DNA from 4 places in the Colwellia meonggei genome. Region 4 is predicted to be linked to each of the others. Evidence: riboswitches for the same ligand, from Rfam matches in the RefSeq annotation. Region 4 holds a riboswitch; each other region holds the start of a gene.
What was found. A riboswitch is a leader RNA that binds a small molecule or an ion and turns the genes downstream of it on or off. The one in region 4 is predicted to bind cobalamin.
Positions count from the first base shown of each region.

Region 1: linked by a shared signal. The riboswitch ahead of bluB (5,6-dimethylbenzimidazole synthase) and the one ahead of AC27E9_RS06430 (ABC transporter ATP-binding protein) in region 4 are both predicted to bind cobalamin.
Region 2: linked by a shared signal. The riboswitch ahead of AC27E9_RS14985 (TonB-dependent receptor domain-containing protein) and the one ahead of AC27E9_RS06430 (ABC transporter ATP-binding protein) in region 4 are both predicted to bind cobalamin.
Region 3: linked by a shared signal. The riboswitch ahead of AC27E9_RS15005 (hypothetical protein) and the one ahead of AC27E9_RS06430 (ABC transporter ATP-binding protein) in region 4 are both predicted to bind cobalamin.

Region 1 is NZ_BAAJLZ010000003.1:3,560-7,117, reverse strand. It holds gene AC27E9_RS08585 (S8 family serine peptidase) at 1-1,702, shown strand, start outside; cobalamin riboswitch at 1,859-2,085, shown strand; gene bluB (5,6-dimethylbenzimidazole synthase) at 2,125-2,904, shown strand; gene AC27E9_RS08575 (GGDEF domain-containing protein) at 2,938-3,558, opposite strand, start outside.
Region 2 is NZ_BAAJLZ010000006.1:157,375-160,932, forward strand. It holds gene AC27E9_RS14980 (cobyric acid synthase) at 1-1,390, shown strand, start outside; cobalamin riboswitch at 1,474-1,626, shown strand; gene AC27E9_RS14985 (TonB-dependent receptor domain-containing protein) at 1,678-3,549, shown strand.
Region 3 is NZ_BAAJLZ010000006.1:163,093-166,650, forward strand. It holds gene AC27E9_RS14995 (cobalamin biosynthesis protein CobD/CbiB) at 1-59, opposite strand, end outside; gene AC27E9_RS15000 (histidine phosphatase family protein) at 119-709, opposite strand; cobalamin riboswitch at 915-1,127, shown strand; gene AC27E9_RS15005 (hypothetical protein) at 1,311-1,916, shown strand; gene AC27E9_RS15010 (cobyrinic acid a,c-diamide synthase CobB) at 1,922-3,361, shown strand; gene AC27E9_RS15015 (cobaltochelatase subunit CobN) at 3,469-3,558, shown strand, end outside.
Region 4 is NZ_BAAJLZ010000002.1:60,509-64,066, forward strand. It holds gene AC27E9_RS06425 (M13 family metallopeptidase) at 1-1,331, shown strand, start outside; cobalamin riboswitch at 1,510-1,639, shown strand; gene AC27E9_RS06430 (ABC transporter ATP-binding protein) at 1,874-2,713, shown strand; gene AC27E9_RS06435 (FecCD family ABC transporter permease) at 2,710-3,558, shown strand, end outside.

The sequences.
Region 1 (3,558 bases), on a different contig from region 4:
GCCAAACACTAATGTTAACTTACACATTGTTAAAGTATTTAACGAAGCAGGTTGGGGTTATACTGGTGAACTAGTTGATGCTGTTGATACTTGTGTAAATAACGGTGCAAAAGTAGTTAACATGAGTTTAGGTGGTTCAGGTTCAAGCAACACAGAACGTAACTCATTACAAGCTGCTGCTGATGCAGGTGTTTTACTTATTGCTGCATCAGGTAACGATGGTGATGCTACACTTTCTTACCCTGCCTCTTACGATTCAGTTATGGCAGTAGGCGCACTTGATCAAGGTCGCCAACATGCAGAATTCTCTCAATATACATCACAAGTTGAAATTTCAGCACCAGGTGAAGCAATTCTATCGACTGTTGCCGGCGATGGCCGTTTAGGTTACATCACTTTAGGCTCAACAACTTACGGTAACGATGAAGTTGTGCCACAAACTCACTACATTCAAAGTGGCGGTAGCTTTACTGTTAGCAATGTAGACAGTTCTGCAAATGGTGTATTAGCCGCTTGTACTATATCAGGAAGCAGTTATAGCTGTTCAAATGTTTCAGGAAACATTTGTTTAGCTGAACGTAATGATAACCAAAAAGGTAGCAACTACCCTGAAATCAATCCAGCTAAAGCGTGTGCCGATGCCGGTGCATCAGGCGTGATTGTTTATAGTAATAGCGCTCGTCCAGGCCTTCAAAATCCTTTTTTAGTTGATGCTAACTCTGATGTAACAGTACCAACCGTTTCTGTAAACCGTGAGCTAGGTTTGCAACTTATGGGTCAACTTGGTACGAATGCTAATTTAAATGTTGTTGGTGGCCAAGATTACGCATACTACAACGGTACTTCAATGGCGACTCCTCATGTAGCTGGTGTTGCAGCATTGGTATGGAGTAATAACCCTGATTGTTCTGCGACTCAAGTTCGAAATGCGTTAAAATCTACAGCAATTGACTTAGATGTAGCAGGTCGTGATGACAAAACAGGATACGGTTTAGTACAAGCGAAAGCCGCATCTGATGCTCTTGCAGCTAGTTGTAGTACTGTAACTCCGCCTCCTACAGGTGGCAATGTATTAGAAAATGGTGTTGCTAAAACAAGTTTAGCTGGTGCTAAATCTGAAGAGTTAAGCTTTACGATGGAAGTTCCTGCTGGAGCAACTGGCCTGAGTTTCGATATGACAGGTGGCACAGGTGATGCTGACCTTTATGTTAAGTTTGGTTCAGCCCCTACAACATCTAGCTACGACTGTCGCTCATGGGCAGGTGGTAATACTGAGTCATGCCCTATTTCAACGGCACAAGCAGGAACATATCATGTTAAAGTAGTTGGTTACACAGCATTTACAGGTGTTAACTTAACAGGCAGCTTTACGGAAGGATCAACAGGTGGCGGTGCTACAGGAGGCAGTGCTTCAGTTAATGATATTAGCGTTAGTCGTCGTGCATGGACTTACTACACTATTGACATTCCAGCAGGCATGGCAACTTTTGATGTAGTGACTAGTGGTGGCACTGGGGATGCAGATTTATATATTCGTCAAGGAAGCAACCCAACAACATCAAACTATAGCTGTAAGTCAGAAAACAGCAATAATAGTGAGTCGTGTACTATTACTAATCCTGCTGCGGCAACTTGGCACATAGGTATTTACGGGTATAGAGCATCAAGCGGTGTTAACATGAATGTAACATACAACCCATAGAGTTAAACTAGACTCCCAACTAGTGTTGTAATTAGGGGAAGTACAAATTGTGCTTCCCCTTTTTTTAACTAAAAATCAAATAAAACGACTCTCTCGATATTAATTTTCTTTCGATAACACCATCAAGCGTTATGTAAACTTTTCCTCTAAATGTTATAGTGCGGGAAAATTTTAGGTGCTCAAATTTACTTTTAATAAAGTGCGGCTGAGAGAATAGGGAAATTGGTGTAAATCCAATACGTGCCCAACGCTGTTATGACGTTTATGTTTGATAATAAACCACTGGTAATTTTACTGGGAAGGTATCAAACATAATTTATATTTACTTTAGTAGTTATAAAGCCCGTCTGAGTCAGAAGACCTGCCTAAAATATCAATTGCACGAAAGGCCGATCGTTGCTTAATCCAATAAGGGGAATATTTTGGGTATCAATAACCACGCTAATAACCAAACAAAAGACTCAACGAATCAGTCTTTGTACCAATTCAGCCAACAAGCACAACATGGTTTATACCAAGCTATTTTTAATCGCCGTGATGTACGCGGACAATTTCTATCGACAGCAATTCCTAATGAAGTGCTCAGTAAAATAATTTATGCCGCACATCATGCCCCATCAGTTGGCTTTATGCAGCCTTGGGATTTTATCGTTATTCAGTCACCTGAAATAAAAAAACAAATCCACCAAGACTTCACGCTAGCACATCATGAAGCACAAGCGATGTTTGAAGAAAAAAAGCAAACACAATACAAAAATCTAAAACTCGAAGGCATTATTGAATCGCCAATTAATATTTGTATTACATGTGATCGAGAAAGAACAGGGAAAACTGTTATCGGACGAACACATATGAAAGAGATGGATCTATACAGTTCAGTATGCGCAGTACAAAATTTATGGTTAGCTGCTAGGGCTGAAGGTGTTGGTGTTGGCTGGGTATCAATATTGCACCATGGCGCACTAAAAAGCGCTCTTTCGCTGCCGGATAATGTAGTACCCATTGCCTACTTATGCTTAGGTTATGTTAGTCACTTTAAGGAAAAGCCAGAGTTGGAGTCAGCTAATTGGTTATCAAGACGCCCGGTAGATGAATTAGTCAGTTTCGACACTTACGGTCAAGAAGCAAGAACGCCAGAAGAACAAGGATTTATCAACCAGTTAAAGACAGATAAAACATTCCCACACTCATTTAAAGAATAATATCGTTTTCTAAATACAGATAAATAAAAGCGTTTACAAACAAACGCTTTTATTTCTGCCACTGTTCTTTGCTTGATATAAAGCTGTATCTGCTTGCTCAAATAAAGCTTTCCAATTAAGCTCCTCTTTTCGCTCAGCAATGCCAATAGAGACGGAAATTTTTGGTAAGTACGCTTTAGAATCTCTTTGCATTAATTTAAGACTTGCAATTGCTAACCTTATTTTCTCTGCAATTTCATGCGCTTGCCCCATAGTTTTATTTACCATAACAACCACAAACTCTTCACCGCCGAACCTTACCGCAATATCATTATCTGAAATGGTATCTTTAATAACCTTAGCAATACGCTGAATAACTTTGTCGCCGATGAAGTGACCAAATTGATCATTAATATTCTTAAAATGATCAATATCAATCGCTAAAGAAGAGTGAACTTGTTCGATATCAATATCTTGTAACTTAATATCACAGCCACGGCGGTTAAATAATCCGGTTAATGAATCAACAATAGCTTCATGGCGAGCTGCTTCAAGTTTTGACTTTAAAAAGCTCACTTCACCACATGCATGGGTTAATTCTAAAGAAAGCTCGCTATGTTGTTGCTGTGACGTTGTTATACTGCTCATTAAAAAGGCAACGATATTTTGCATCGA
Region 2 (3,558 bases), on a different contig from region 4:
TGCAGTTACAAAAGATGGTGGTGAAATAGGCCGAGCACAAGCATTACAAGCAATCGCGGCAAAAGTTGAGGCACGCGTTGATTTTAATCCTATTTTACTAAAGCCAAATAGTGACACTGGCGCGCAAGTGATAGTGCATGGTAAGGCACTATCAAACATGGAGGCGGGCAAGTATCACGACTACAAAAAAGTAGCGATGCAAGCGGTTGTTGAGTCTCATCAACGTTTGGCAAACGAACATGATGTACTGCTAGTGGAAGGAGCAGGAAGCCCAGCAGAAATTAACTTGCGTGCTCATGATATTGCCAACATGGGCTATGCCGAAAAAGTGGATTGTCCAGTTATTTTAGTGGCAGATATTGACCGCGGTGGTGTATTTGCCCATTTAGTGGGGACGCTTGAATTATTGTCGGAATCAGAGCAAGAGCGAGTTAAAGGTTTCATCATCAATCGTTTTCGCGGCGACATTAAGCTATTAGAACCTGGCTTAGATTGGCTTGAACAGCGCACAGGTAAGCCAGTTTTAGGTGTGTTGCCATATTTGCATGATTTAGCGTTAGATGCTGAAGATGCCGTCGAGCTTGATAACAAAGTTACTGAAGCAAAAGTTAAAATATTTGTTCCGCTGCTGCCACATATGAGTAACCACACTGATTTTGACCCGCTGCGATTACAGCCTAATATTGATCTGCAATATGTAAAAATTGGCCAATCACTGCAAGGGGCAGATTTAATTATTTTGCCAGGAAGTAAAAATGTTACTTCAGATTTAGCCTTTCTTAAGCAACAAGGTTGGCAGCAAGAAATTGAGCAGCATCTTCGTTATGGCGGTAAGGTCATGGGCATTTGTGGCGGCTATCAAATGTTAGGTAAGCAAATATTTGACCCTGAGCATATTGAATCTCATGTTGAGCAAGTATCAGGTTTAGGTTTGTTGGATTTTACCACCACGTTAACTCGAGAAAAAACCTTAACGCAAGTAAGTGCGAGTATGGCGTTTAACGGTGAAACCTGTCAGTTAACTGGTTATGAAATTCATTGTGGTGTTTCAACAGGGCCAGCGTTATCTAAACCACTACTACATATTGAAAGTGATGGTTTAGGCAAAAAGCAATATACACCGGATGGCTGTGTTTCTGACGGCTGTATCTCTGAAGACAATCAAATAATTGCCACGTACCTACATGGCTTTTTCGATTGCCCGGAGCCAACACAAGCGGTACTCGATTGGTTAGGTATTAAGGATTTAGTACAATCCGTTGTCGATATTAACCAGCACCGAGAAGAGCAGTTAGAGCGCTTGGCAGATATCTGCAAGCAGCATCTAGATATGGAAAAAATTCAAAGTATTATTGCACAAGGTGTTGATACGCCACGCGGTAATGGTTAAGCCTAAATTCTGAAGCTGTTGATGCTAACAGCAATAAAACTAGCTAATAAAAGTATTCGATTTAGCAATGAAAAAAATTTAAATAAGCGACAGTAAGTAAATTTCTTAGTTACTGTTTAACATAGCAAGTTCGAGGGAAGAAGGTGAGACGCCTTCACTGCCCCCGCAACGGTAATTATAGCGGTGAAACTCATCGCTACATAAGTCCGAGCACTTGAACTTGCTTAATTCACACTGTGTTTACGCAGTAATACATATGGTGCGGTGGGCATCGTTAATGAGGTCATATGAACATTAAGCAAAATAACTTTTTCAAAAAATCATTTTTATCACTAGCGATTGCTGGTGCTATGTCGGCATCGTTCACTGCTTCAGCGAATGCTGATGAAACTGTTGACGACATGGAAATTATTTCGGTAACCGCATCACGTACTCCAATGAGTATTGCAGATTCGCTAGCGAGTCAAGTTGTGATTACTCGTGCTGATATAGATCGTATTCAGCCTAAATCAGTATTAGATATATTATCAACTGTTGCTGGTCTCGATATTTCAACATCTGGTGGTCGTGGTCAAACTTCATCAGTATATATGCGTGGCGCTAACTCTGGTCACACTTTAGTTTTATTGAACGGTGTTCGTATTAGTTCCGCAAGCCTAGGTTCTACCAATGTGCAAAATATTGCCCCAGAACTTATTGAGCGTATCGAAATCGTTAAAGGGCCCCGCGCAGCTTTATGGGGTTCTGATGCTATTGGTGGTGTTATCCAAATCTTTACGCGTAAACTAAATAGCGGTGAACATTTTGTTAGCGCCAATGTTGGTAGCGAAGGCTACAGTATGCTTAATGGTGGTATTGGTATTGAGCATGGTGATGGTTTTACCAGTCTAAGTGTTGAACATGAAGAAAGTGATGGCTTTGATGCGAAAGACGATACTGAAACTGATGATGATGGTTACAGTTTTGACTCATTTGCAATCAATGGGCAGCAGCAGGTTAGCAAAGACTTACGCTTAAATTGGTTAGCGCAATTGGATCAAGGTGACACCGAATACGATAGCTCTTTTGGCGCCAATGAAAGTGAAGTTAATAACCACGTTTGGCAAATAGGTGCTAACTATAAATGGCAAGCTAATAATATTAATAACATCACACAATTTAATATTAGCCAAAGCCGCACCTCTAATATAGCTCATGGCAATGGCACCAGTAAAAGTGAAGGTACGCAATATGATACTCGTCGTAACCAATACTCATTGTTGAATAGTAGTGATCTTTCTTCGCAATGGTTATTGAACTTGGGTGCAGATTTAATTCAAGAGGAGCTTAAAGGTAGTAACGAGTATGACGAAAAAGAACGTGATACCACAGGTGTCTTTGCTCATGCTATGTTTAACGAAGGCAAGCTATCTTATGAATTAGCTGCACGTTATGATGATGTTGAAGGTATTGACTCTGAAACTACTTTCAACACCAGCGTTGGTTACCAAGTAACAGAGAGCACACAAGTAAGTTTTTCTGCAGGTACTGGTTTTAAAGCTCCTACGTTCAATGACTTATATTACCCATTAAATTGGGGTTATGTTGGCAATAAAGATCTCGTATCAGAAACTTCAACAAGTTATGAATTTAGTGTTAAAAGCCAATTCAATGCTTTATCAGTTGCCTTTAACCTTTATCAAACAGACATCGAAGACTTAATTGATTGGAGTGGTACTGATGCAGATAATAATGTAACTCCTATAAATGTTGACGATGTTGAAATTAAAGGTGCTGAAATTGGTGCAAATTATCAGGGCTTTGGTGGCGTACATCAGTTTAATGTTAGCTATATCGAAGCTGAAGATGTATCAACAGGTAAGCAGTTAGGCCGTCGTGCAAAAGAGCACGTTAGCTATCAATTTGATACAACAATTGGTAACGCGGACGTATATGCTGAAATTCAATATAAAGGTAAGCGTTATGACTACCTTTTTGGCGGCGCAGTTGTGAAGCTTGATAGCTATTCATTGGTGAACTTAGGCGTTAGCTACCCAGTTTCTGACAATGTTAAGCTGCAAGCAAAGGTGAATAACGCATTTAATGAAAATTACCAAACTTCAAGTGCTTACTTTACTCAAGAACGTGTTGCTTATTTTGGTATTACTTATCAAAACTAGTTAATTAGA
Region 3 (3,558 bases), on a different contig from region 4:
AACTCAGGCGTTAAAATTAATGCTTTTTCAACAATTTCATTAATAAATTGACTATCCATTGCCGCTGCCAAAACCTAGCCCAGAATAAGTATGAAAATTAAATGACTACTTTTCATATTTATTCTGACACCTGCTGATTCTCAAGTTGAAAGCGCTGTTGTTGGTAGCTTAAAGTAAACAAGCAGCCGTTGTCGAACAGCTCGTAGGCATTACTATCTGAATTCACACCTAATTTAGCTAAGAAGCAACGTAATGCTTCACCATGAAATATTACCAATAAGGTTTGATTTGAGAACTTCTTGGCAAAGTTTTCTAATGCTTGATATACCCTAAATCCACAGTCGATAGCGCTTTCTCCACCTTCTGGTTTGAGTTGGGTAAACTGATGCAATAACTCATGATAACTTCCATCTTGGCTGAAACTTTCTACGTTTTTTCCTTGCCATTTCCCCAAGTTCCGCTCAGCTAAATCTGGGTGGTTATCGACAGGAACATCTAGATGGTTTTGACAAATAGCAGCAGTTTTAACTGCACGGCCTAACGGCGACGAAATAATACGAGCGATATTTTCATTTTCTAATGCTATGGCGATATTCGTTGCTTGAATTTTGCCTTGCTCAGTTAATTCGCTGTCGAGCTGGCCTTGAAACCTTTGCGTTTTATTCCACAGTGTTTGTCCGTGCCGAGCTAGAAAAAAGCGTGTAGTCATTGTTAATATTACTCTGTTTGCGCTAAGTTGCTGACAAACGGGTGGTTAAGTAGAAGCGCAGAATAACCAAATCATTCCGCTGATTCAATGCAAAAATGATTAAATGAAGTTGTTGTCGAAATTGCTTTATTGAGTATAAACCTCGCACTTAGTTCTTTAGTGCTAATAATTTGGTTATTGATTGAATAAATAGCCATCATCACGTAACATCAGCGCTGATTTAGGTGTCTTCACATTATTCTACTTTTTGAGAGAAGTTTAAGAACTGAAGGTGAAACGTGAAACTGGTGAGAAACCAGTACTGCCCCCGCAACGGTAACTGTGAGCAGCAACAAAACCACTGTATTGATAAATATGGGAAGGTGTTGCAAAAGCGATGAACAGGAGTCCGGAGACCGGCCTAAAATTACTCGACAACTGCGGTGGGCGGTCATTCAGAGCTTAGTAACTGATTTTTTGCATTATCTTATCCAATAGACAATGTGATGAGTTTAAGATTTATGACTTAGTAGCCTAGCTGTTACTGTAAAACTTTTACTTTATAAGCACTTACCAACTTTGATTTCCAACTCCGTAAATATTTATCGCACACGGGAATGTTATGAAATCAGTCAACCAAAAAACGCCAATTAGCTTACTTTTTGCAATATTTGCAGTATTAACTTTGCTAATGTTGGCAACTCGCACCCATCATTTTGCCAGTTTAAATCACTTACCTAGTGCTTCTATTGCTATTTTCTTTTTAGCGGGCATGTACTTACGCAATATGAAAGCGTTTTGGTTTTTCTATACCTTAACCTTAGTGATTGACCTTGCCTCATCGTATTTTCGCGGACAATTTGGCGACTGTATTACCACCTCTTATCCTGCGCTAGTATTGAGTTATGGGGTTATGTTTTCGGCTGGCTTTTACGCTAAACCTAGTTGGCAGCAAAGCGCATGGCAAAATAACATTATTAAAGTTGCTTTAGGCTTGTTTGTTGCTAGTTCAATTGCCTTCTTCATTTCCAATGGCAGTTACTATGCCTTGTCAGGAAAATTCCCAGAGTTGTCATGGGCTGAATATGCAACGCGTGTTGATAAGTACTATTTCCGCTCAATTTCTAATCCGGTATTTTATGTGATTTCGGCAATTGTGATTGATTTTACCATCAGCCGCTTCTTGACCGATAAAGGTTTAGCCAAATCATCACAAGATAAGGTGTAATGGCAATGAGTCAGATAGAAAAAGCGAAACCAATCCCTGCTTTTCATGGCAAACTTGAGCGCCAAACTGGCAGTGGTGCAATGTGCTCAGCCTTAATTGTTGCCGCGCCACACTCTGGCTCAGGGAAAACCACAGTAACCGCTGCGCTTGCTCGATATCATCGTAATCAAGGACGTAAAGTAACGGTGTTTAAAGTTGGTCCTGATTTTATTGATCCTATGATTTTACGCCAAGCCAGTGGTGAATTGGTTTATCAACTAGATTTATGGTTAGTTGGTGAAAAGGGCTGCCAAGAACTACTTCATCGTGCAGCTTTAGAGTCTGATCTTATTCTTATTGAAGGTGTCATGGGCTTATTCGATGGCACGCCAAGTAGTGCTGATTTGGCCCAATATTTTAATATTCCGGTGCTTGGCGTTATCGATGCCAAAGCCATGGCGCAAACATTCGCTGCGGTTACCTTTGGCCTTGCTAAGCTACGGGAGGATTTACCGTTTTCTGGTGTGATTGCCAATCGCGTTAATACCGAACGTCATGCTGAGTTATTGAGCACCAGTTTGCCGGAAGAATTTCGTTTTTACGGACGTTTACCAAAAGATGACGGTGTCACGTTACCTGAGCGCCATTTAGGTTTAGTGCAAGCACAAGAGCTAGCTGATATAGATAGCCAACTTGACCAAGCTGCTAGTCATATCGCTAAAACTGACTTGACCGAATTACCTGAACAAGTTGAGTTTTTTGCTGTGGAACATGACAGCCAAGAAGACTTTATCCATCGTGCTTTGGTGGGCACTCGCGTTATTATTGTGCGTGATCATGCTTTTAGTTTTATCTATGCTGCCAACATTGCCTTTTTAGAACAGGCTAGCGCGGAAATAATCTACTGTTCAGCACTAAATGATGCTCATTTGCCGCAAGGAGATATTTTATATATTCCGGGTGGCTATCCAGAGTTGTACGCAGAAAAGTTAGTTAGCAATGATACGTTTCTCAATGACGTAAAAGACTTTGCCGCCAGTAAAAAACCGATAATTGCTGAATGTGGCGGTATGCTGTATTTACTTGAGCAACTAACAGATATGTCAGGTCAACAAATTGCAATGCTTGGCCTTATACCAGGTAAAGCCGCAATGCAGAAAAAGCTCTCGGCAATAGGTTCGCAATGGGTTGATTTATCTGTGATAGATAAAGATAACATTGAGCCTGAAAGTTCTGCTGAAAACCAAGGTGAAATGTCTAGTAATATTATGCGCGGGCATAGTTTTCATTATTCTTGTGCCGAAATTGATTTAACGCCGATTAGCCAAACAACCCATCATCCAAGCGAACGAGCAGGCGAATATGTTTATCAGCATAACAATATACTTGCCTCTTATATGCATTGGTATTTCCCGAGTAACCCAGGTTTAACCTTACGTATTTTTAATAAAAATCGATGTTTCTAATCGATTGAAAATGCACCTATCGCTCATTAAATGAAAATATTTTCGCCAATATGCTTTAGTTAGCATTTTTTAATGAGCACAGTTTATTTAGTTTTTTGAGAGTTCTCATGACAAGCGCCATTGTTAGCAAACACACGACAAAACCTTTGCTTAAAAAAGGTCACTTAAATATAGTTTTTTTGATGGCCTTTTGGCTA
Region 4 (3,558 bases):
TCCATTGGACTAAAGTTGAATCACGTGACAGTACAAAACGTTATAACAAATTTAACGTTAGCGATTTAAACACTGTAACTGACGCCTTCAACTGGACTGCTTATCTTGAAGCACAAGGCGCAGGTGCACAGAAAGATCTAATTATCAACCAACCTTCATTCGTAAAAGGTTTTGGTGAAACGTTTGCAGACACCTCTTTAGATGACTGGAAAACATACTTAACGTTCCACACGCTTAGTAACTTTGCAAGTTCATTAACTACCGCATTAGATGATGAAAATTTTGATTTTTACTCAAAACAATTAAGTGGTCGTAAAGAGCAACGTCCAATGTGGAAACGTGGTGTTTCTGTAGTAAACAGTAATTTAGGCGAGGTTATTGGTAAAGTATACGTTGGTCGTCATTTTAAGCCTGAAGCAAAAACACGCATGACCCAACTTGTTGAGAACTTACGCGGTGCATACGGCGCAAGTATTGACGAATTAGAATGGATGTCTGATGCAACGAAAAAAGCTGCACATGTAAAATTAGCTAGCTTCGACCCTAAAATTGGCTACCCGAACAAATGGGAAGACTACTCTAAGCTCGTGATCAAAGGTGACGACTTAGTCGGCAATAAAATGCGTTCTGGTATGGTTTCACATCAAAAACAAGTTGATAAACTTGGCGGCCCGATTGATCGTCAAGAATGGGGCATGACACCACAAACGGTTAACGCTTACTACAACCCAACTAAAAATGAGATTGTATTCCCTGCCGCTATTTTACAACCACCATTTTTTAACTTAAATGCAGACGACGCCGTTAACTACGGTGGTATTGGCGCCGTTATCGGTCATGAAATGGGCCACGGTTTCGACGACCAAGGTAGTAAATACGATGGTGACGGAAACTTACGTAACTGGTGGACAGAGCAAGACTTAGCAGCGTTTAAAGTTCGTACTGATGACTTAGTTGCACAATATGATAACTACGCTGTATTCGATGATCTACACGTTAATGGTAAATTAACTTTAGGTGAGAACATCGGCGATTTATCAGGTGTTACTATTGCTTATAAAGCTTACAAAGCATCATTAAATGGTAAAGAAGCAGAAGTTATTGATGGCTTAACTGGCGACCAACGTTTCTTTATGGGTTATGCACAAGTTTGGCGCGTAAAAATGGTTGAAAAATCATTACGTAACCGCGTAGCAACTGACCCGCATTCACCAGGTGAGTTTCGTGCTTTAGGTTCGTTATCAAATATGCCTGAATTCTACGAAGCATTTGACGTAAAAGAAGGTGACGCTATGTACATTGCACCGGAAAAACGTGTAAAAATTTGGTAGCAAAGATAATAGCTATTCGCTAATAATAACTATTTCAAACCATGAAAAATAAAAGGAGCTTCGGCTCCTTTTTTTATTTAGTGTAATTTGTCTTTAAACTGCCTTAGCCAAGAGTTTTCATTGTAAAGCGCCACTGTTAACCGTAAAATCAGCACTAGATTGATATATTTAACTTAGCAAGATTAGCAATCATTTTGTTGTTAGGTTAATTAATAGGGAACACGGTTAAAGTCCGTGACTGTACCCGCAACTGTAGATAACTTCTAAAAGTTATAAGTCAGGACACCTAGTATCATTATTATCAAATAACCTAATAGTTTAACGCCGTGCGGGAATACACGAAAGTTACTTATCCACAAAAGCTTATGTGGTGCTTGTACTTGCCCTTTCTGCACAATTAGATTATTACAATTAGTACATTCAAATTAACCGTTTGAAAAAGGTAATGCTGCACAAAATGAACCGAACTACCGACACTTTTTATTGCTATCACCAATTAAGTATTGCCGCATGGCAGTTCTTTAAACACTAAGTTAATTGTTATGACACAGTTATTAACACTGGCATCAGTGTCTTGGTCGGTTGAAAAACAAACTATTTTAAATGATATTTCATTTACCCTTGGTCAAGGAGATATTATTGGCATTATTGGCCCAAACGGTGCTGGCAAAACCTCATTACTTAAGTGTTTACTTAATCAAACGAAAAACTGGCAAGGCACAATAAAATTAAAGAATAAAAACATACGTCACTACAAGCCCCATGAACTTGCACAAACTTTTGCTTTAGTTGTACAAAAATCGCCACCAATATTTGAGCTTAAAGTTTACGATGTAGTCCGTATGGGCTTATTACCTTACAAGTCATTATTTGCGAATGACACAGATCTTGATAAAAAAGAAATCATGCTCGCGTTAGAAAAAGTAGGTTTATCAGCCAGCCAAAATAAATTTTTTAATACCCTTTCAGGTGGTGAACAACAACGGGTACTCATTGCTAAAGCCTTAGTGCAAAAAGCAAAAATATTAGTCTTGGACGAACCAACAAATCATTTAGATATCTTTTATCAGCACCAGATATTACAACTGGTCAAAGCCCTTAATATTACTGTAATTATGACCATTCACGATCTTAACCTTGCAGCACAGTATTGCACTCGTTTACTGTTACTGAATAAAGGTAAGCTAGTTAGCGATAAAAATGTTGATGAAGCATTAAACCCCGAAACACTCTCTGAAGTATTTGGCTTACCTTGCTATCGCGATAATGTTGATCAACTAACCCATACTAGCAGCGAGCAACCTACCAATTCAAACACCTTTGCTAGAGTTCACTTTTACCCAAAAACTAATGTAGATGAATCAACAGAGGTTCAGCAATGAAGCTTTTCTACTTAATAAAAGCTAAAAGTGCTTGGGTATTCACTTGCTTATTGGCATTAACATTATTTTCAATAATCACAGCAATGACCTTTGGTCCCGCACAAATAACAAGCTTAGATATTGCTCGATGTGTAATAAATGAATGTTCTACACCAATGCATGACATGGTTATTTGGCAAATTCGTATTCCTCGAGTACTTGTCGGTTTAGTCGCAGGAATGGGTCTAGCATGTGCTGGCGCTATTTTGCAAAATGTGACTCGAAATCCTCTTGCTGACCCTTACCTATTCGGTATTATTTCTGGTGCGGGGCTTGGTGCAACCATTGCAACCTTAGTACTTACTGATGAGCAAATGTTAGCATTACCGCTTGCTGCATTTTTAGGAGCACTATTCTCGGTCATTATCGTCTTTGGCATTGCCACGTTATTACGTAATATGAACCATTTATTATTAACGGGCGTGGCTGTGTCATTTATGTTGGGCTCTATAAGTCATTTCATTCTTTATCTTGGTGATCCTTTCGCTACCAATCGCGTTATATTTTGGTTAATGGGCAGTTTAACACGCGTTGAAATGTTCCACTTTTACTTAATCAGCGCCATGGTATTAATCACTTTGATCTCGATTTTTGCCTTACATCGACATATTGATGCACTTTTGCTAGGCGATGAAAGCGCTGCAAGTTTAGGGGTAAATGTTGATAAATTAAGACTTATATTATTAGCTTTATGTGCGGCGGTTACCGCGACTATTGTTGCCTATTGTGGTGGCATAGGCTTTGTTGGATTAATGATCCCACATATCGTTAGGCAACTCGTTGGCGTAACAACTATGCCGCTTATT